2 regions of the Colwellia sp. 6M3 genome follow, and region 1 is predicted to be linked to the other one. Evidence: predicted binding sites of a transcription regulator. Region 1 holds the regulator's gene; the other holds the start of a gene.
The links. Region 1 encodes sigma-54, which starts transcription at its own class of promoters, with help from an activator protein. Its sites were predicted from a motif close to GTTGGCACGNNNNTNGNNT; they were not measured.
Positions count from the first base shown of each region.

Region 2: the regulator sigma-54 is predicted to act here: its motif matches at 2,342-2,360, upstream of flgF (flagellar basal-body rod protein FlgF).

Region 1 covers NZ_JACGWF010000003.1:33,285-44,208, forward strand. The annotation lists gene mlaF (phospholipid ABC transporter ATP-binding protein MlaF) at 1-238, opposite strand, end outside; gene H4J50_RS01245 (calcium/sodium antiporter) at 767-1,747, shown strand; gene H4J50_RS01250 (KpsF/GutQ family sugar-phosphate isomerase) at 1,764-2,729, shown strand; gene kdsC (3-deoxy-manno-octulosonate-8-phosphatase KdsC) at 2,731-3,276, shown strand; gene lptC (LPS export ABC transporter periplasmic protein LptC) at 3,273-3,839, shown strand; gene lptA (lipopolysaccharide transport periplasmic protein LptA) at 3,871-4,350, shown strand; gene lptB (LPS export ABC transporter ATP-binding protein) at 4,351-5,082, shown strand; gene H4J50_RS01275 (RNA polymerase factor sigma-54) at 5,143-6,648, shown strand; gene hpf (ribosome hibernation promoting factor) at 6,684-6,971, shown strand; gene ptsN (PTS IIA-like nitrogen regulatory protein PtsN) at 7,001-7,453, shown strand; gene rapZ (RNase adapter RapZ) at 7,460-8,314, shown strand; gene H4J50_RS01295 (HPr family phosphocarrier protein) at 8,321-8,599, shown strand; gene mgtE (magnesium transporter) at 9,107-10,465, shown strand; gene pmbA (metalloprotease PmbA) at 10,596-10,924, opposite strand, start outside.
Region 2 covers NZ_JACGWF010000006.1:66,371-77,294, forward strand. The annotation lists gene flgC (flagellar basal body rod protein FlgC) at 1-10, shown strand, start outside; gene H4J50_RS02775 (flagellar hook assembly protein FlgD) at 29-718, shown strand; gene flgE (flagellar hook protein FlgE) at 749-2,122, shown strand; gene flgF (flagellar basal-body rod protein FlgF) at 2,399-3,142, shown strand; gene flgG (flagellar basal-body rod protein FlgG) at 3,165-3,953, shown strand; gene flgH (flagellar basal body L-ring protein FlgH) at 3,970-4,677, shown strand; gene H4J50_RS02800 (flagellar basal body P-ring protein FlgI) at 4,687-5,784, shown strand; gene flgJ (flagellar assembly peptidoglycan hydrolase FlgJ) at 5,802-6,794, shown strand; gene flgK (flagellar hook-associated protein FlgK) at 6,847-8,847, shown strand; gene flgL (flagellar hook-associated protein FlgL) at 8,856-10,061, shown strand; gene H4J50_RS02820 (flagellin) at 10,366-10,924, shown strand, end outside.

The sequences.
Region 1 (10,924 bases):
TTTCATATAATGCATTACGCGAAAGCTTAGGAATATCGTGACCGTCAAATAATATTTGTCCGGATTCTGGTTTGATTTGCCCACCAATAAGTCGCAGCAGGGTTGTTTTCCCAATACCACTAGGACCCATTATTGCTGTAACCTTCCCTTTAGGAATAGACAAACTAATGCCATCATAAATGACACGTTCGTTACGCTTAAAAGTCATGTTTTTGATATTAACTAAAATTTCAGACATATTAGTTGAGATAACACCAGGTTAATGATTGCTTATATAATGGAATTCTAACGCAGCGCAACACGTCAGTCATTACAAATTAGTAAATATTTAGTAGGAAAAGAGTAAGTAAAAGTATGTAAATGTAACCAAGCCGAGTAAATGTGCTTGTGCGCATTACTTTATATGACAAACTACTGTGAGTAATTTGAGCTAAATCTGCAATTCAAAATCAACCAATGTATTTTCACAAATTTATGTTCAATCAGCGTGCCAATAATATCAGAAAACGTTTATAATGCCCGCTGCGCAATATAATGACGCCAAATCAGTATTAATTGGCTGTCATCAGTTATCATCAATGGTTTATTATTCAAGCGTAAAGCATACATGCAAAAAATGAGTTAGCTGGTTTTTTACAGCATATTAGACATTAAGCAATACCGACGCGAAGTGATAATAGTTAAGCCGCTGTAGAGATTTGATTCATTATTTTAATTGATATTATTTCATCATCAAAAATTATTTTTACCCAAACAGGAGTTTTGAATGTTAATTCAAATTTTGATCTTATTACTTTCACTAATCATTTTAGTGTGGAGTGCAGACAAATTTGTATTTGGTGCTTCGGCATTAGCACGCAACCTTGGTATTTCTCCAATGATTATTGGTTTAACTATCGTTGCTATGGGCTCTTCAGCTCCTGAAATGATGATCGCTGCAACGGCCTCTTTGCAAGGAAATCCTGATACCGCCATTGGTAACGCGATAGGTTCAAATATTACCAATATTGCTTTAGTTCTTGGCTTAACTGCACTGTTTAACCCATTGACTGTCTCATCGTCCACGATCAAACGTGAAATACCTCTCATTTTAATTATTACGGCTATAGCAACATACATGCTAGCTAATAGTAACTTTAGTTTTAATGAAGGTTTAATTCTAATTATTGGCTTTGTACTCTACATTGCGACCTTACTCTTCGTGACATTAAAACGCTCAAAAGAAAACCCTATTGATGACAAAATGGTAATAGAAGCAGAACAAGAAGTACCTGATGGTGTGAGTACCAAGCACTCGGTTATATGGCTTATTGTCGGTATGATTTTACTGCCGTTAAGTGCCAGCTTCTTAGTAGACTCTTCTATTTTTATAGCGAAAGCCTTTGGTATTAGCGACCTTGTTATTGGCTTAACGGTAATCGCCATTGGTACCAGCCTACCTGAACTAGCAGCCAGTATTATGAGTATTATTAAAAAAGAAGATGATCTAGCCCTTGGTAATATTATTGGTTCAAATATATTTAATATATTAGCTGTGTTGTCGCTTGCGGGATTAATTTCTCCAGGCAATATTGATAACGCCGCTGCCGTGCGCGACGCTCCATTTATGCTAGCAACCACCTTCTTATTATTTATACTTTGTTTTAGTCGTGGTGGAAAGTTTCGCATCACGCGCGCGAAAGGGTTACTATTATTAGCCGTCTTTATTGGTTATCAAGTGTTACTTTTTAGTCAAATTAACGCTTAAAAATTGGTCTTTAGTCATGAAAAACTTTAAACAATTAGCACTGAATGTAATTCATATTGAGCAACAAGCTATTGCTGAGTTAACGCAATTTATCGACGACGACTTTGCACAGGCTTGTGAGCTAATGTTTAATTGTCGAGGTCGTGTTATCGTCATTGGCATGGGAAAATCTGGTCACATTGGTGGCAAAATTGCGGCTACTTTAGCCAGTACAGGTACACCTTCATTTTTTGTTCATCCCGGTGAAGCAAGTCATGGTGATCTTGGCATGGTCACCATTGATGATGTCGTATTAACCATTTCTAACTCAGGTGAAACGGGTGAAGTATTGGCGATTATTCCTGTTCTTAAGCGCATTGGCGCCAAAATAATTGCCATGACCGGCAAGCCCGACTCTACACTTGCTAAACTTGCCGATACCCATGTCTGTGTAAAAGTATCACAAGAAGCTTGTCCGTTAGGGCTAGCACCAACATCAAGCACAACAGCCACTTTAGTCATGGGTGATGCTTTAGCCGTTGCTTTACTTAACGCGCGTGGTTTTACCGCCGACGACTTTGCTTTATCGCATCCCGGTGGTAGCCTTGGTAAAAGATTATTATTACGCTTAGCCGACATAATGCACAAAGATGAACGACTCCCAACGGTGACACAAAGTGCTAAAATAAAAGATGCCTTAGTTGAGATGTCGTTGAAAGGCTTAGGCATGACGGCTGTGGTTGACAGTGACAACATACTTGTCGGTCTTTTTACTGATGGTGATTTACGTCGTATTTTAGATGCTGAAATTAATATTCATCAAGATAGCATCACCAGTGTAATGACAAAAAATCCACTGGTAGCTAAACAAGATATGTTAGCGGCAGAAGCATTGAAAATTATGGAAGACAAAAAAATTAATGGCTTAATTATCGTCAACGATAATAATCAGCCAATTGGCGCGATGAATATGCATGACTTATTGAAATCAGGAGTGCTATAAATTGGACAGTTTATACGGAAAAGTTTCGCCAAGTGTTTGGCAAAAAGCACAAAAAATCAAACTCTTTGTTTGTGATATTGACGGCGTTTTTTCTGATGGCCGTATTTATTTAGGTAACAATGGTGAAGAATTAAAAGCTTTTCATACCAAAGATGGATATGGCATTAAAGCGCTAGGGGCTAGTGGTGTTGATGTTGGTGTAATTACAGGCAGAAAATCCAATATCGTACAAACTCGTATGACCGCATTAAACGTAAAACATATAGTGCAAGGCGAAGAAAACAAACTGCCAGCGTTGAAAGCAATGCTCGCTTCATTAAAGTTAAAGCCAGAACAAGTGGCTTACATCGGCGATGATATGCCTGACTTCGATTGTCTAAACTATGTTGGTTTTAGCATTGCAGTAAATGATGCACATCCCGCCATTTTAAACTTGTGTGACTACATAACTTATACCCGCGGTGGTTTTGGTGCGGTACGAGAAACCTGCGATCTTATTATGCAAAGCCAACAGACTTTAGCTAATGCGTCAGGTGCAAGTATATGAATCGCATAACTATTGCGACAATAGCACTTTTTTTACTCGCCTTAACAACCTACGGCATACTCGAATGGTTTGGCGCAGAAAAACAAACCAGCAATATTCTCGAAAGTGCCAATCAGCCAGAATTTATTGCTGAAAACCTCAACAGTGATGTTTACAAATCAACAGGCCCATTATCCTATAATGTTGAAGCCCAACGAATGGAACATTATGCTCAATTAGAGGTCACACACTTTGAATACCCACGTTACACCTTGTATCCAAAAAACAATAAACCGACTTGGCAAATAACCGCCAATGAAGGCACGCTATATAATAATAATCGTGTAAAATTAAAAAATCGCGTACGTTTAATCGCCACTGATGAAGAAAGTTTAATACAGGAAGTACACGGAAAAAATCTAGAAATGGACTTAAAAACAAATATTATCAGCTCAGAGCAAACAATCTTAATATTAGGTAAAGGATTTACTATGTATGGCTCAGGATTAATTGTAGACTTAAACACAACACAGATGACATTGACTGAACATGTACAAACCATTTATAAAAAAATTAAAAAATAACCTTATTTATTTTTCTGCATTTGCATTATTAATGCCGGCAGTAAATGCTGAAAAATTCGATGTTGACCAAGAAATTAAAATTTCTTCTTCACGCCAAGCAGCTGATCTGAAAAATAAAATATTCAGTTATATTGATAATGTCATTATCTCTCAAGGTTCGCTGACAATTAATGCCGAACTCGTACAGGTGATAACTCAAGATAAAAGCAATAATAAAATTTATATTGCGAAAGGTTCTCCTGCGACATTTGAGCAAACGCTGCAAGATGGTAGCCCTATCAATTTACAAGCCAATGAAATTCGTTATGAACCTGATTTGAATACGGTTGTTATTTCAGGTAATGCTTTGTTACGCCAAGAAGGTAGTGAAGTAAGTGGCAGTAAAATCACCTATAACTTCGAGACTGAATATGTCAATGCCGAAAGCTTAGAAAATGCTAAGGTTGAAACAGTATTGCAGCCAAAAAATAAAACTGAACCGCCAAAAAAATCTAAGGACAAGCAAGAGTAAATGTCTACTTCAACATTATCAGCCATTGGCCTTGCAAAAGCCTACAAAGGCAGAAAAGTCGTTAAAAACGTTAGTATGAAGGTTTCTGCTGGACAAATTGTTGGCTTATTAGGACCAAATGGCGCGGGTAAAACCACTTCGTTTTACATGATCGTTGGCTTAGTTAATAACGACAGTGGCTCAATTATTTTAAATGACGAAGATTTAACCTTATTGCCCATGCATGAACGTGCCCGCAAAGGTATTGGTTATCTACCTCAAGAAGCTTCAATTTTTCGCAAACTAACGGTTTATGACAACATAATGGCGATTTTACAAACCCGTAAAACGCTAACCGACGTTGAAAGAGAAGAAAAACTTGAGCATTTATTAGAAGAATTTAACATTGGTCATATCAAAGACAACCTCGGCATGAGCCTGTCTGGTGGTGAACGTCGACGAGTTGAAATAGCGCGAGCTTTAGCTGCAGATCCTAAATTTATTCTCCTTGATGAACCTTTTGCTGGTGTTGATCCAATTTCGGTAGGTGATATAAAAAAAATTATCCTACACTTAAAAGAACGTGGCATAGGTATCTTAATTACCGACCATAATGTACGTGAAACCCTCGATGTCTGTGAGCACGCCTATATTGTTAGTCACGGCGAGCTTATTGCCGAAGGTAACTCTACTGAAATACTTGCAAATCAACACGTAAGAGATGTATACCTTGGTGAACAATTCACGCTATAGTGAATAACAGACTTACTCGGTAACATACTAATGTACTTGAACAGGGAAAAGAAAACGTAAATGCGTCCTACTCTGCAACTCCGTATCGGACAACAATTAACGATGACCCCGCAATTGCAGCAGGCTATCAAGCTGTTGCAATTATCGACCTTGGATTTACAACAAGAAATTCAAGAAGCTCTTGAAAGTAACCCTTTACTTGAAGTTGATGAATCTCCCGACAACAATTCAGAAAACACCCCTGACAATTTAGAAGAAGCATACTCCGCTGGTATTGGCGATAGCGTAGAAATATCCTCAGATGGCAGCGAAGATTCTGCACCGACTATTGATGAAATAAGTTCATCAGAAGGCTTAGCAAAAACTGACATACCCGAAGAATTAAATAGTGATACAACGTGGGATGACAACTTTAGTGCCAGTGCGAGCAGTGGCGGTGTTGGTCATGCATCAGAAGATTATACCTATCAGGGTGAAACAAAAGACTCCTTACAAGACCATCTTATTTGGCAAATGGAACTAACACCATTTAGCGATACCGATAGAACAATTGCTATCGCTATTATTGAAGCTATAGATGATGCCGGCTACCTAACAGTTTCTGCAGACGAGATATTAGAAAGCGTAGGCATTGATGGTGTTGAACTTGATGAAATTGAAGTAGTGCTTAAACGGATTAACGTTTTTGATCCGGTGGGCGTAGCGGCTCGTTCAATTCCAGAGTGTTTACTTATTCAGCTCAACCAATTTTCAAAAGATACGCCTTGGCTCGCTGAAAGTAAGTTAGCGGTAACTGAGCATATCGAATTATTGGGTAATCGCGATTATCGCCAATTGATGCGAAAGTTACGCATTAAAGAAGACCAATTACGTGAAGTTATTCGCTTAATACAATCATTAGACCCTCGCCCGGGCGATAGTGTTATCAAGAGTGAAGAACAGTATGTTATTCCTGACGTGTCGGTTGAAAAGAAAAATGGTCGCTGGACTGTAGAGCTAAACCCAGACACAGCACCTAAGTTATCAGTAAATCAACAATATGCTGCCATGTCTCGCTCGATGAAATCATCAGCAGACAGTCAATTTATTCGCTCGAACTTGCAAGAAGCTAAATGGTTTATCAAAAGCCTTGAAAGCAGGAACGATACCTTGTTAAAAGTGTCCAATTGTATTGTACAGCGCCAGCAGGGTTTCTTTGAACATGGCCCTGAAGCTATGCGACCTATGGTTTTAAATGATATTGCCGAAGCGGTAGATATGCACGAATCGACTATTTCTCGTGTTACTACACAAAAGTATATGCATACACCCAGAGGCATTTTTGAGCTTAAATACTTCTTCTCTAGCCATGTAAGTACTGAAAATGGTGGTGAATGCTCATCAACCGCTATTCGTGAGTTAATTAAAAAACTTGTTGCCGCCGAAATACCCGCAAAGCCATTAAGCGACAGTAAAATCGCCGATATCTTGGCCGAACAAGGCATTAAAGTAGCAAGACGCACTATTGCCAAGTATCGAGAGTCACTCTCTATACCGCCGTCAAATCAACGTAAAAGCCTATTGTAGGCAGTCTTAATCACCAAAAAAGAGGAATGAAGCTTATGCAAATTAATCTTACTGGACACCATGTCGATGTTACCGACTCATTACGTGATTATGTTAATGCTAAATTTGAAAAAATAGAGCGCCACTTTGAACACATTAATAATGTACATGTGGTACTAACGGTTGAAAAATTGAACCAGATCGCTGAATCTACTGTGCATTTAACGGGCTCTGAGGTTCACGCTAAGGCTGAACATAACGATATGTACGCATCAATTGATGCATTAATTGATAAATTAGATCGCCAAATTTTGAAATACAAAGGCAAAATCAACAAGCATTAGCGCCAAGTCGCTTTAGGTTTTATAAGTTTATGAAGTTGCAAGATATCCTAACCCCGGAATGCACTATTTGTGCAGCACCGGGTTCCAGTAAAAAACGTATTCTAGAATACTTAAGTAGTCTGGCCGCTGAAAAATTGGTTGAACACGATACTTTTCAGCTACTAGAAAGCCTAGTTAAGCGCGAAAGAATGGGTTCTACCGGCATAGGAAATGGCATAGCGATACCGCATGGACGTTTAGATAATTCTACCCAACCCATTGCGGTGGTTATTACCACAGAAGAGCCGATAGATTTTGATGCGATAGATAATCGTCCTGTGGACATTTTTATTGCTTTATTTGTGCCCGAAAATGAATGCCAAAATCACCTGTGTACATTACAAAGTATCGCAAAAATTTTTCGTGAAAAACAATTTTGCAAACAAGTGCGTAAATGCCAAAGTAACCAAGAGCTGTTTCAGCTAATCCAACAGGCGAGTTAAGTCCCCATGAAGTTAATTATAGTCAGTGGTCGTTCAGGATCAGGTAAAAGTGTTGCATTACGCGTATTAGAAGATCTGGGCTACTATTGTGTAGATAACATACCGGTTAATTTGTTACCCGCTTTAATTCATACCGTCATTAATGATTATGAAAATGTTGCCGTCAGCCTAGATGTTCGAAACCTACCTGCTGATCCTAACGATGTACCCGAAATTATAGAATACTTACCTAATGCAGTAGAGTTAAGTTTACTTTATTTAGATGCCGACGATAGTGACCTTATCCGTCGTTTCAGCGAGACACGACGCTTACATCCGCTAATTAGACAAAATATAGCCTTAGACCAAGCCATAGCCTTAGAAAAAAAGCTTCTTGAACCTATCGCAAGTCGCGCACATTTATATATCAACACTAGCCAACTATCACCACATCAGCTGGCCGACTTAGTTAGAGAGCGTATACTAGGTAAAAAATCGGGTTCTATGGTGGTTGTTTTTGAATCTTTTGGCTTTAAACATGGCGTACCACAAGATGCAGACTATGTATTTGATGCGCGATTTTTACCTAACCCATTTTGGGATAAAGAACTTAAGGGCTTCACCGGATTAGATAAACCTGTGCAAGATTTCCTTGCTAGCCAACCTATTGTGACAAAGTTTATTTGGCAAATAAATAGCTTCATGATGACCTGGTTACCGCATCTAGAACGAAATAATCGCAGTTATATTACTATAGCGGTTGGTTGTACCGGCGGTATGCATCGCTCTGTATATATCACCGAATTACTCGCAAATAATATGCGTAAAGAACGTAAAGACGTGCAGTCTCGTCATCGCGATTTACCTGTTGCCACAACGTAACTTGCTATGAGCACACAAGCCAGCCGTTATGTTCTCATCATCAACAAGCTTGGGCTTCATGCCCGAGCGGCTTCTAAACTCGCACAATTAAGTCAAAAGTTTACCGCAAAAGTCACCATTGAATTAGACGACAATCATGCTGACGCTAACAGTATTATGGGCATAATGCTGCTTGCAGGTGCACAAGGTAAAACCGTTAAGGTAATTGCTACGGGTGAAGACGCTGAATTAGCACTCGAAGAAATTTGCCAACTTTTCAGCAACAAATTTGATGAAGCCGAGTAGCAAAACTCATATTTATTGTCGGCACCGTTAAGTCAATAAAAAAGCTGCGAAATATCGAAAATTACGGTAAACTCAACGCGTTAAATATTAACATTCGATACCATATAAAATAATGAATTAGCTAACTTATCGTTAAAGTTGGGAATTTAGCACAATCGAATTACCTCAAGCATATTCATTCTCGGCTTTGCCTGTAAAGTCGAAATGCATTACATATTCATTTAGTCGAATTTTCACTCATTTGGTATAATTTAATAGAAAGTTAATAATTGTCATTTATCATCGGGCTGTTTAACTTTTTTGGTTAATTTTTTTGGTTCAAGTTTACGAGACTAAAGTAACCTTAATTAACCTCAAAATAATGTAGTTTTCAATTATATATGGCGTACTCACACGTTAATTTGATTGTAATGCATAATATTCAGGTGCTAAATACCATATTAAACACCTGACAGTAAGTTCAACATCCTTAACAGTTTTCGTTTTGTAGCGGCAAAAGGTAAAAGTATGCCGGAAGTTTCCGAACAAGAATATAGTCACCAACGCCTCCAGCAGGTTAATGATGCCCTCGATAGCGGTATGTTTGTCTATGTCCGCAAGTTATTGCAAGACATGCCAGCTTACGACCTTGCCTTACTTTTAGAGTCATCTCCGACCAAAAGCCGTATGGCTCTTTGGCAGTTAATTGATGCTGATCATCATGGTGATGTTCTTGAAGAGCTAAACGAAGAAGTTCGAAAAGGTATTCTTAAAAACATAAATCCAGAAAAGCTAGCTGCTGTTGCAGAAGGGATGGATGTTGATGATTTAGCCGAAGTTTTTCGAACATTACCAGACAGTGTTTACCAAGAAGTGCTTAACGCAATGGACTGGCAAGATCGCAGTCGTGTAGAAGCAGCACTTTCATTCGAGGAAGACACAGCCGGCGGTATTATGAATACCGATACTATATCCATTCGTCCTGATGTGACAGTGGATGTGGTGTTACGTTATTTACGCTTACGGGGTGAGTTACCCGAAGCGACTGACTCTTTTTATGTTGTTGACCGTGAAGATCATTTCATCGGCGCTGTTTCATTATCATCCATAGTAACAGCGAAAGCAGAAACCATTATTTCTAGCCTCATCGATAAAGATATTCAGGCAATTACTGCTGATATGAATGAAAAAGATGTCGCGAAACTCTTTGAACGTTACGATTGGTTTTCGGCTCCTGTTATCGATCAAGAAGGTCGACTACTCGGTCGTATTACCGTTGATGATGTCGTTGATATTATTCGTGAAGAAGCCGAACATTCCATGATGAGTATGGCGGGTCTAGATGACGAAGCTGATACTTTCGCCCCGGTATTAAAAAGTACGCAACGTCGCTCTATTTGGTTAGGCGTAAATTTAATTACTGCGCTTATGGCTGTTGCCGTTTCGAGTATGTTTGAAGGTATTTTAAACCAATTAGCCATTTTAGCTGTGCTTAACTCGCTTGTGCCGAGTATGGGGGGTGTTGCGGGTAATCAAACGTTAACACTTGTTATTCGTGGTATGGCGTTAGGGCATGTTGGTGAAAGTAACTCACGCATTTTATTATACAAAGAACTAGCCATCGGTTTTTTTAATGGTTTAATTTGGGCGGTGTTAATTGCCTCTGTGGTCGCTATATGGCAACAAAACCTCATGCTAGGTGCCATTATCGCTTTTGCGATGTTAATGAATATGACCGCAGCCGGTATTGCTGGTGTTACTGTGCCATTAATGCTGAAAAAGATGAATATTGATCCCGCATTAGCCGGTAGTGTTATTTTAACTACAGTTACCGACGTTGTTGGTATCTTTGCCTTTTTAGGCACAGCAACCTTAATGTTAGGGTAACAAAAAAGCTGACAGTTTTAAGCTGTCAGCTTTCAGTAAATACAAAAGATAGTTGTAAGTTTAAAGCTGCAAGCGATAGGCGAGATAAACTCTCTTTTTACTGACAGCTAATAACTTGAAACTCGTCCGTTTAACTTCCTGCCACTTGCATTTCATTAATAATAATAGAACCTGTGCGAATACTACCACGCATATCGGTATCGTTACCTATAGCGACAATACCAGAGAACATATCCTGTAATTTTCCGGCAATGGTAATTTCATCAACTGGATAAGCGATTTCACCATTTTCAACCCAAAAGCCTGCCGCACCTCGCGAATAATCGCCAGTAACCACATTAACACCTTGCCCCATCAGTTCAGTTACTAACAAGCCTGTGCCTAGCGTTTTTAACATCGCATCAAAATCACCGCCTTTACCTTCACCTTGCATGCCGAGATTCCAGTTATGAATACCGC
Region 2 (10,924 bases), on a different contig from region 1:
TCAACGCTAAGGTTAAATAGGAACTATCATGGAAACAGTATCTGGCTCTAGCCCATTAGATAACATCCGCTGGCAGCAGGAGAACAATACTCCTGAGGCAGACGAAGACCGAGGAATGTTAACGCAAGCAGATTTCTTTGCGTTACTTACTCAAGAACTGTCGAATCAAGACCCGACCAAGCCAGTTGAAAACAATGAGATGATATCTCAGATGACCGCTTTCTCGACCACTGATGGAGTGACAAAGTTAAACGATCAATTTACCAGTTTTGCTGCTTCAATGTCGTCTAGCCAAGCCCTGCAAGCATCATCGCTTGTTGGTCGCAGTGTTTTAGTTGAAGACAACGTCTTTGGTATGGAAGAAGGTCAATCGGTAAAAGGTAAGTTAGTGACCGACCAACCGGCAAGTAATGTCAATATTTACGTTGAAAACGTTGCCGGTGAAATTATTCAAACCGTGCCAGTAGGTAGCGTAGCAGCAGGTGGATTTACCTTTACTTGGGACGGCAAAGGATCTAATGGCGAGCCTGCACCTGAAGGGGCATATCGCTTTCGTGTTGCCGGCTTAGTTGAAGGTAATACATCAGAATTGCAAGCGATGACTTATCGCAAAGTAGATAGTGTCACTTTGGCCGGAAGCGGCGGAAGTATTTTATTAAACCTTAATGGTGGCAGCACCATGAAACTTTCGGACGTAGTCGAAGTTTCTCAAGGTTAAGCAATCAGTTTTTTATAATGAGGTGAAATTATGTCATTTAATATAGCGTTGAGCGGATTAAACGCAGCTCAGAAAGATTTGAATGTAACATCCAACAACATAGCGAATGTAAACACTACTGGCTTTAAAGAATCACGTGCAGAGTTCGTCGACGTTTATGCGGCATCGCTTCTATCTTCGAGTAAAACTAAAGCAGGTAACGGTGTTTTGACGGCAGAAGTTGCACAGCAGTTTTCACAAGGTAGCATAAAGTTTACCAATAACTCGTTAGATTTGGCGATTACCGGCAACGGATTTTTTGCCACGGTATCTGAGTTAAATAGCTTAGAAACCTCATATACCCGAGCTGGTCAGTTTAAATTGAACCAAGACAACTTTATTGTTAACTCAGAAAGCGGGTATTTGTTGGGTTTTCCTGTTAATACCGATGGTACCTCATCTTCAGTCAGTTTAAGTACGGCTGAGCCTATTCGTATACCAACGGCTTCAGGTGCACCTCAAAAATCTTCAGAAGTTGATATAAGAATGAATTTACCTGCGGGTGATTCTTATATTTCAACAGCGCCAGGTAATTTTGATCCTGAAGACCCATTAACATTTAATAATTCAACATCAGTAACCATATTTGATTCCTTGGGTGATAGTCATATTATGACCTATTTCTTTGTTAAAGATGATCCGAGTGTAAACCCGAATGAGTGGATGGTTTTTGCTAGTGTTGATGGAAAACCTATTAATCTTGTCGACCCGGCAGGCGGAGGAACTAACCCTGTTGCGGGCACCGTATCAGGTCCGTTATCGCCAACTGGTTTGATTGGTGCTAGGTTACTATTTGATTCCTCAGGTGATTTTCAGTCTCAAATTCCGACTGCAGCTAATGGTGGCATTATTACTGAGGACTTTACTAACCATTTACCCAATGGCGCAGATACCTCACAAACGATCAAAATTGATTTTAATTTAGATCCCCTAGGACCTAATGCAAATGAACCAACACAGTTTGCTTCTAACTTTGAAGTCACCTCTTTACAACAAGATGGTTTAGCTGTTGGTCGATTAACCGGTATTGATATTGGTACTGATGGTTTAGTAAGAGCAAGCTATAGTAATGGAACTTCACAGCCATTATCACGAATTGCCATGGTAAACTTTGCCAATGAACAAGGTTTAAAACAAGTGGGTAACACTGCATGGAAAGAAAGTATTACTTCTGGTGAAGCGTTAGCGGGCGAGGGTGGTTCAGGTACCTTTGGTACGATAAACTCTTCAGCATTAGAGCAATCTAACGTTAACTTAACTTCAGAATTAATTGATTTAATCTCTGCTCAACGAAACTTTCAAGCGAACTCTCGTGCACTTGAGGTAGACAATCAATTAAACCAAACTATTCTACAAATTCGTTAGTTTTAACCGCGAATAGTTGAATAATACTCAGCGCTAATTTATTGTAATTACAATTAATTAGCCGAAAATAAAAAACCAGATAATCAATATTGATTTCTGGTTTTTTTATCTTTAAAAACGCTACATTCATGCCGTTCCCAACATTAAAAACTTCACAAGCATAAAGTCGCACAATAAATAACCGATTCATTTTGGCTTTAACATTACCCTTCTTAATTTTCTGGCACTTTATTTGCAACACATCAAATATGATTAATATTATGGGTGAATTTCATTATGGATAAGTTGCTGTATATCGCCATGAGTGGCGCGAAGCAAAACATGCAAGCCTTATCAGTGAATGCTAATAACCTCGCTAACGCCAAAACTACGGCCTTTAAGGCTGATTTAGCTAATGCTAGAGCAATGCAAGCTTTCGGTGAAGGTATGCCTACTCGAGTGTTTTCAATGATCGAACGAGCAGGCCAAAACTTTGACAGTGGTGCATTATTGAGTACCGGGCGTGATCTTGACCTCGCTATTCAAGGTCAAGGCTGGTTAACGGTACAAACTAAAGATGGCAGTGAAGCCTATACCCGTAATGGCCAATTAAAATTAAATGACAACGGCGCACTAGAAACCTCAAGAGGTGATTTAGTGATTGGCGATAGTGGGCCAATATTTTTACCCTTACCCATTAGTAAACTTAATATTTCTGCTGATGGCACCATTATGGTTCAGCCTGAGGGTGCGCCTAGTACTGTTCAAGATGAAGTCGGCAGAATTAAATTTGTTAACCCAGATAATCGCTTGCTAGAAAAAGGCAGTGATGGCTTATTTCGTCGTAAAGACGGCAACAATGAGCCGGCTGATGTCACGATAAAAGTAGCGAGTGGTTCATTAGAATCAAGCAACGTAAACCCTATTAGTGAAATGACCGATATGATCGCACTGCAACGTCAATTTGAAATGCAGTTGAAAATGATGAAAACCGCTGAAGAAATTGATGAAAGTGCAGCGTCATTATTGCGATCGTTATAAATAAAATATTTTGAGGTGATGTATGAACCCAGCATTATGGATTAGTAAAACAGGCTTAGATGCGCAAACAAAAGAAATTGCGGTTATATCTAACAACTTGGCGAACGCCAGTACTATTGGTTTTAAAAAAAGCCGCGCGGTATTTGAAGACTTACTTTATCAAAATATTAACCAACCAGGTGGTCGTTCAGCGCAAGATACTGAAATGCCGTCAGGGTTAATGTTAGGTGCAGGTACCAAAGTGGTAGCAACACAAAAAATTCATACCCAAGGTGACATGCTAAATACTGATAATGCATTGGATTTGATGATTCAAGGCGAAGGTATGTTTGAAATTTTAATGCCAGATGGCTCGTCTGCTTATTCACGCAACGGCCAATTTACCATGGACGAAGAAGGTAATATTGTTACGCCGGGCGCAGGTTATTTATTACAACCGCAAGTTACTGTGCCTGAAGATGCTTTAAGCATTATTGTTTCACAAGATGGTGAAGTTTCGGTCACTTTGCAAGGTCAAGCTGAACCTGCCGTAGTTGGACAAATTAATACCATTAATTTTATTAACCCAACAGGTTTAGAGCCAATTGGACAAAATTTATACGTTGAAACGTCAGTCAGTGGCGCGCCACAAGAGGGTGTTCCGGGCTTAGCCGGATATGGCCTATTAGTGCAAGGAGCATTAGAAACGTCCAATGTTAATACGACAGAAGAGTTGGTTAATCTTATTGAAAGTCAGCGCGTTTATGAAATGAACTCGAAAGTTATTTCAGCAGTTGACCAAATGCTTAGCTACATAAATCAGCAATTATAAAGTTGAGGAAGGGTTCATGAAAGGCAAGAAATCTTCGTTATTAAGCACCTTATTTACGGTGTGCATAGTCGCCATATTTTTTACTGGCTGTGCCAGTATTGAACAGGTAAAAACAATGCCTAATGATCCTGACTTTGCACCTATTTTGCCGGAAATGAAAGATGAACCTTTAGTGCCAACGGGCTCACTTTTTAACGTTAATTATGTAAATAACATCTATTCAGACTCTAAAGCCCATCGAGTTGGCGATATTATTTCTGTCATTTTGAGTGAAAGTACTCAATCACAAAAAAGTGCAAAAACTGAGTTATCCAAAGATAATAATGCGTCGCTAAGTCCTATTACGGGTTTTGGTGGAGCAGCAATAAATTTTGATAACAAGGCCATACAATTTGGCTATAACCAAACGTCAGACTTTTCAGGTGACTCTAAAGCAAATCAAGGTAACAGTTTATCCGGTAATATATCTGTGCATGTTTTACGTGTATTGCCAAATGGTAACCTGATGATCCGTGGTGAAAAATGGATGTCTTTAAATAATGGTGATGAGTTTATTCGCTTAACCGGCATTGTACGTTCACAAGATATTAGCTCAAGTAATACCGTTACCTCTAGCAAAGTTGCCAATGCACGTATTGAGTACGCAGGCACAGGAAGCTTTGCCGATGTTCAAGAACAAGGTTGGTTGTCTAAGTTTTTCAGTAGTTCATGGTGGCCAATTTAGTAGGAAAATATGATGAAAAAATATTTATATAGTCTCGTTTGTTTAATCGTATTGCTTTTTTTACCCGAAGCAAATGCTCAGCGTATTAAAGATTTAGCCGATGTAGCTGGTGTGCGAAGCAACCAACTTATTGGTTATGGCTTAGTGGTAGGTTTACCTGGCACAGGCGAGCAAAGCCCTTTTACTGAGCAAAGCTTCAAAACCATGCTAACCAATTTTGGTATTACCATGCCAGCAAACTTAAAACCTAAAATTAAGAATGTTGCTGCTGTGGCCGTACATGCCGAATTACCTGCGTTTTCAAAACCAGGTCAAAAAATTGATGTTACGGTTTCTTCAATGGGGAGTGCAAAAAGCTTACGTGGCGGTACATTAATTCAAACGATATTAATGGGGCTTGATGGCAATGCTTATGCCGTTGCTCAAGGAAGCTTAATTGTAAGTGGTTTAGGTGCTGAAGGGCTCGATGGCTCAAAAGTCATTGCTAATACGCCAACGGTTGGGCGAATTGCCAATGGTGCTATGGTTGAGCGAGAAGTATTATCACCATTTACCGCTGGCGATCATATTACATTTAATCTGCACAATGCTGATTTCACCACGGCAAAACGACTTTCAGACACTATTAATAATTTAATTTCTGGCTCAGCACGTGCAATAGATGCTGCCTCAGTACAAGTTACCGCTCCAAGAGATGCCGCTGATCGCGTTAGCTTTTTGTCAACCTTAGAAAATTTAGAGTTTGAACCTGGCTCACCGTCAGCAAAAATTATTGTTAATTCACGTACTGGTACCATTGTTATTGGTGCTGATGTACGTTTACTTCCTGCGGCAATAACTCATGGTGGTATTACCGTTACCATTAATGAGATTGAAGCGGTTTCGCAACCTAACGCTTTTGCAGAAGGTGAAACGGTGGCAACGAATCAATCTATTATTGACGTTAAGCAAGACGATTCTCGTATGTTTGTTTTTGACCCCGGTGTCACTTTAGATGCATTAGTACGGGCGATAAACCAAGTTGGTGCCGGTCCTGGTGATGTTATGGCCATACTCGAAGCGTTAGATCAAGCTGGCGCTTTACGTGGGAATTTGATCATTATTTAATGATCAATGGAGTAACTATGACAACACGTATTGCAGATGCACAAAACTTTTTAGACATAAACGGCTTAAACTCGATTCGTCAAGACGCTAAGTCGGGTGATAGTGCCAGCAAAAAAGATGCATTAGAACAAGCTGCAAAGCAGTTTGAAGCTATTTTTATGCAAATGCTGATGAAAAGCATGCGTAAAGCGCAAGCCGTGTTAGAGGCAGACAGCCCGCTGAACTCTGAGTCAACCAAATTCTATCGTGACATGCATGACCAACAAATGTCGCTCGAACTATCTAATAATGGCGCTTTAGGTCTTGCACCGTTAATTGTTCGCCAACTTGGTGGCGACAGTGAAAACTTTACGCCTCATACAATATTACGTAGTGACGGCAACCTGGATAGTCGCGGCAGTGTTCGCATTAGCGAACCTTCATTGGTAAATACAGTAAGTTTAGTCAAAGACTCGTCAGCGAATCAGGATCCTAATAAAGATTGTCAAACAAATGGCTCAATCGCAGCCCAAGCTTCGAGTATGTTGCTAAGCCCTGCATTTAAAGAGCCAAAAGATTTTGTTACTGCCTTAACAGCCGACGCTAAACGCGTGCAAGACAAAATTAATGTACCATTTGAAGTGGTTATTGCCCAAGCCGCACTAGAAACTGGTTGGGGCCAAAAAATTATCAAAACTGATTCAGGTGAGAGTTCGAATAATTTATTTAATATTAAAGCTGATAGCCGTTGGGCTGGTGAGAAAACCCATAAAGAAACCTTAGAGTTTGAAAACGGCGCCATGGTGAAAAAACGTGAGCCGTTTAGGGTGTATGAGTCTATTGGTCAAAGTGTTAATGATTACTTGAATTTACTCACTCAAAGTGATCGTTATCAAGGTGCATTAGAAAAATCTACAGATGTGGAGCAATTTTTGCATAACCTACAAAGTGCTGGTTATGCTACCGACCCTGATTACGCTAAAAAGATAATGGGAACACTTCGGACAGTAACTGGCTTATTAAATAAATAAGTTCATCGGTAATTACACTGTTGAAATTAAGGTTACTGTAGGAGTTTAGGTCATGTCGATTAATCTGTATCAAACTGGTGTAAGTGGTTTACTGTCCGCGCAGCAACAGTTAGCGACTACAGGAAATAACATTGCTAACGTAAATACCGAAGGTTATACCCGTCAGCGTACTGAACAGGTTGCAGCGGTTGGCAATTATAACGGTGGTAACTTTGTTGGCTCGGGTACATATGTACAAGACATAACACGCCTCTACGATCAATTTTCCTATAAAGAACAATTACTCAACAAAAGTAACTTGGGTAATGCTGATTCCATTAGTGTAGATCTTAACCAATTAAACGAAATAATGTCATTCTCAACTGAGGCTATCAGAGGATCACTTGATCGTTTTTATCAAGCGGTTAATGGCATCGCTGACAATCCAAATGATATTGGTTTACGTAATATCGCTCTTAGTCAAGCTAATGTATTATCAAAAGATTTTAATAGTTTAAATAATAATTTCGATCAGCTTGAAAAGTCGACTAACGGCGAAATAGAGCAAATGGCGAGCAAAATATCGCAAATATCGCTTGATTTAGCGAAAATTAACGAACAAATATTACAAAATAAAGATTTAAACCTAACTGGCCAGCCTAATAGTCTATTAGATAAACGCGATCAACTGGTTAATCAATTGGGTGAATATACCTCAGTTAGTACCATTGAAGATACTTATGGCGTTATGACGGTGATGATCGGTAATGGCGCAACACTCGTAGCCGGTATTACGCCTTTAACGGTGAGTGTTGAGGCTGGAAATCCGGATCCATTACAAACAAAATTACAATTAAATAGTCGCAATGGCAAAGTCGCACTAGATGCTACTAAACTCGGTGGAGCTATTGCCGCTAAAATAGAATATCGAGACGAGCATGTGGCTAATGCGCGCAGCGAACTGAATCGTTTAGCTATGGCTGTTTCACAAACATTAAATCAATCGCAAGCCAAAGGACTAGATTTAAATGCTAAACAAGGTTTAGATATTTTTACTGATATCAATGCGACTAATCTACAAAACTCTCGGGTATTAGCCTCGTCAAAAAATTCTGGCAACGTTGAAGCGGGTTTAACAATTACTGACGTTTCATTAGTCCCAACTAATGAATTTACCATTAAGTATGATGGCACAGATTACATAATGACTAATCCTCGAGATGGCTCTACAACGACTTTGGTTGCTTCGTCTCCTGGTGTTTATCCAACAGACTTTGGCTTTGAATTTAAAGTTAACTCAGGCACACCAATTGCTGACGACAGCTTTACTCTTCGACCAACAGAAAATAGCGCTGCATTAATGCAGGTAACGCTTACCGATCCTAAAGGCATTGCAGCAAGCTCTGCTATTGAGGTTGAGGCGGATGATAACAACATCAGTAATGGCGCTGTAAGTATTATTAATGTCACAGACCCAGAAGTTGCTCGCTCTTTTACCAAAGGTACCAATGCAAGTTTAACGGTCGATGTTTATGAAAGTGTGCCAGGCACGTTTAATTATCGAGTTTACGACGCGGCTAATCCACCACCGGCAGCGACATTGGCCAGTGGTAGCTTTGCAGCGGGCGCAACAGCTGTTATTGATATGCCACCTTCACCAGCCACCACCGCTTTTCAAATTGAAATAGCAGGTTTGCCAGTGGGGCAAGGGGCATTAGCCCGTGAGAAATTTACCGTATCAGACGCTTTTGGCTCAGGTAACGCCAGTAATGCATCCCAAATGGCAGCAACGCAAGAGCAGCAAATTCTTGGTGGCGGCAAACAAACATTTAGTCAAGCATTAGCTACGTCAACAGCTGAAGTTGGGTCGAGCGCAAGTTCTGCAGAACTTGTGGCTAATACAGCACAGGCGTTGTTTACCCAAGCATATAACCGTAATCAATCTAAGTCAGGGGTAAATCTTGATGAAGAAGCAGCAAATTTATTGAAATACCAACAAGCCTACCAAGCGTCGTCACAGATAATATCAGTGGCAAATACCATTTTTGATACCTTATTAGCAGCTACTAGATAGGAGTTATTATGCGCGTTTCTACAGCACAATTTTATATTCAAAGTGGTTTGCAGATGTCTAATCAGCAGGCCAGCGTTAACGAGCAAGTTAATAATATTTCCATTGGCAAGCGCGTTGTTACAGCAAAAGATGATGCTGTAGCTTTTGGTACGTTAGCAGGTTATAAAAATGATCTTGCCAGTATTGATAAGTACCAACGTAATATTACTCAAGCAGAAAATAAAAATAGTTTAATCGATACTACGTTGGCGAATGCTGAAGGTATTATGAATGAATTAAAAGATTTAATGCTGCAAGCCAATAATGGTGTGTACACAGCTGATGACCTTGCTTCTATTGGTCAGCAGGCTAGCCAAAGCTTACAGCAAATACTTGATATTGCTAATACCAAAGATGCATCGGGTGGTTATGTTTTTGCAGGTTACCAAATTGATGATGCACCATTTGTGCAACAAACAGATAATTCGGTGAACTATCGCGGCGATAATGGTGTTAGAGAGCTGCAAATAGCAAAGAACGTTTCAATTGCCACTAACCAAAGTGGTGAACAAGTCTTTCAAAAAGTACCAAATGCTATTGGTGACTTTTCTGCTACTTATAACACCAACACTTCAGGTTTAGCCGTTGAAAGTGCCATTGTTGCAGATGCTAGTATTTACAATAGCGCAACAAACCCAGCAGACTTCACATTTAACTTTACCACGGCCACTGACTTAACCATTACTGACGGTGCGGGCAACGTAACTAATATTACCGGTTACGCACCAGGGCAAACCATTGCCTTTAACGGTATTGAAGTTAAATTAAGCGGCAATCCATTGCCGGGCGATAACTTATCACTTACGCCTGAACAAAATATTGGTGTTTTTGACACGATAAATTCAGCCATTGATTGGATAAATACCAAGGCCGGTGCCGGCGAAGATCCACAAGTGCAAGTTGATTTTAATCGAATTATTGACCAGTTAGGTGATTCCATGAATCACCTAACGTCTCGTCGAGCGCAATCAGGCATTAATTTGCAAGTTATTGACCGTCAAAAAAATAATAACTTAGATACTGCCTTGTATCTGTCATCAGGCAGATCTGCAATTGAAGACTTAGATTTCGCTAAGGCAATATCTACTTTTGAACAATCAAAAATAGCCCTACAAGCCGCGCAGCAAACCTTTACTCAAATACAGGGTTTGAATTTATTTAATTATATTAGATAACGAATCACCTATTTTTGTACATTATATTAGGTGATTAGAATCCATTGGTTAATTTTGGTACAGATGTTGCTTTTATCTAAATAAGAAACAGAAAACTGGCGTTAAAAGGTTGTAAACCTATATCGCAAAACTTGGCTGTTAAGGCCAATGAAGCCCAAATGCATTGCATACATTTTTTTAGTCATGTGAGTTTTAGTAAATATAAACACGGGCTGAAATATACAGTGTTGGAAGTTTGATACAAAAGGCAAACCGACTAACGCATAACTATGTTAAAGATAATTTAAATTTCTAGGAGTCTATCATGGCCTTATCAGTAATAACTAACACGTCATCATTGAATGCTCAACGTAACTTGACTAAATCTGGTGATGGCTTAGCTACTGCTATGCAACGATTATCATCAGGTATGCGTATTAACAGTGCTAAAGATGATGCTGCTGGTTTGCAAATATCAAATCGATTAACATCTCAAATTAATGGGTTAGGTGTTGCCCAACGTAATGCTAACGATGGTATTTCAATGGCGCAAACCGCTGAGGGTGCAATGCAAGCCTCAACCGAAATTTTGCAACGTATGCGTGATTTAGCTCTGCAAGCTGCCAATGGGTCAAACTCATCAGCTGATCGTGAATCATTACAAAAAGAAGTTACTGCTTTGCAAACAGAATTAACAAGAATTGCAGAGACAACTAAATTTGGTGATCAAACTTTACTTGATGGCACATTTGGTACTAAAAGTTTTCAAGTAGGCGCTAATGCAAATGAAACAATCGAAATGTCATTATCAAGTATCAAAGCGTCTGATCTAGGTGCGGTATCGGGTCAAAGCCTTACTATTGCAGGATTCGATAACACCGTTG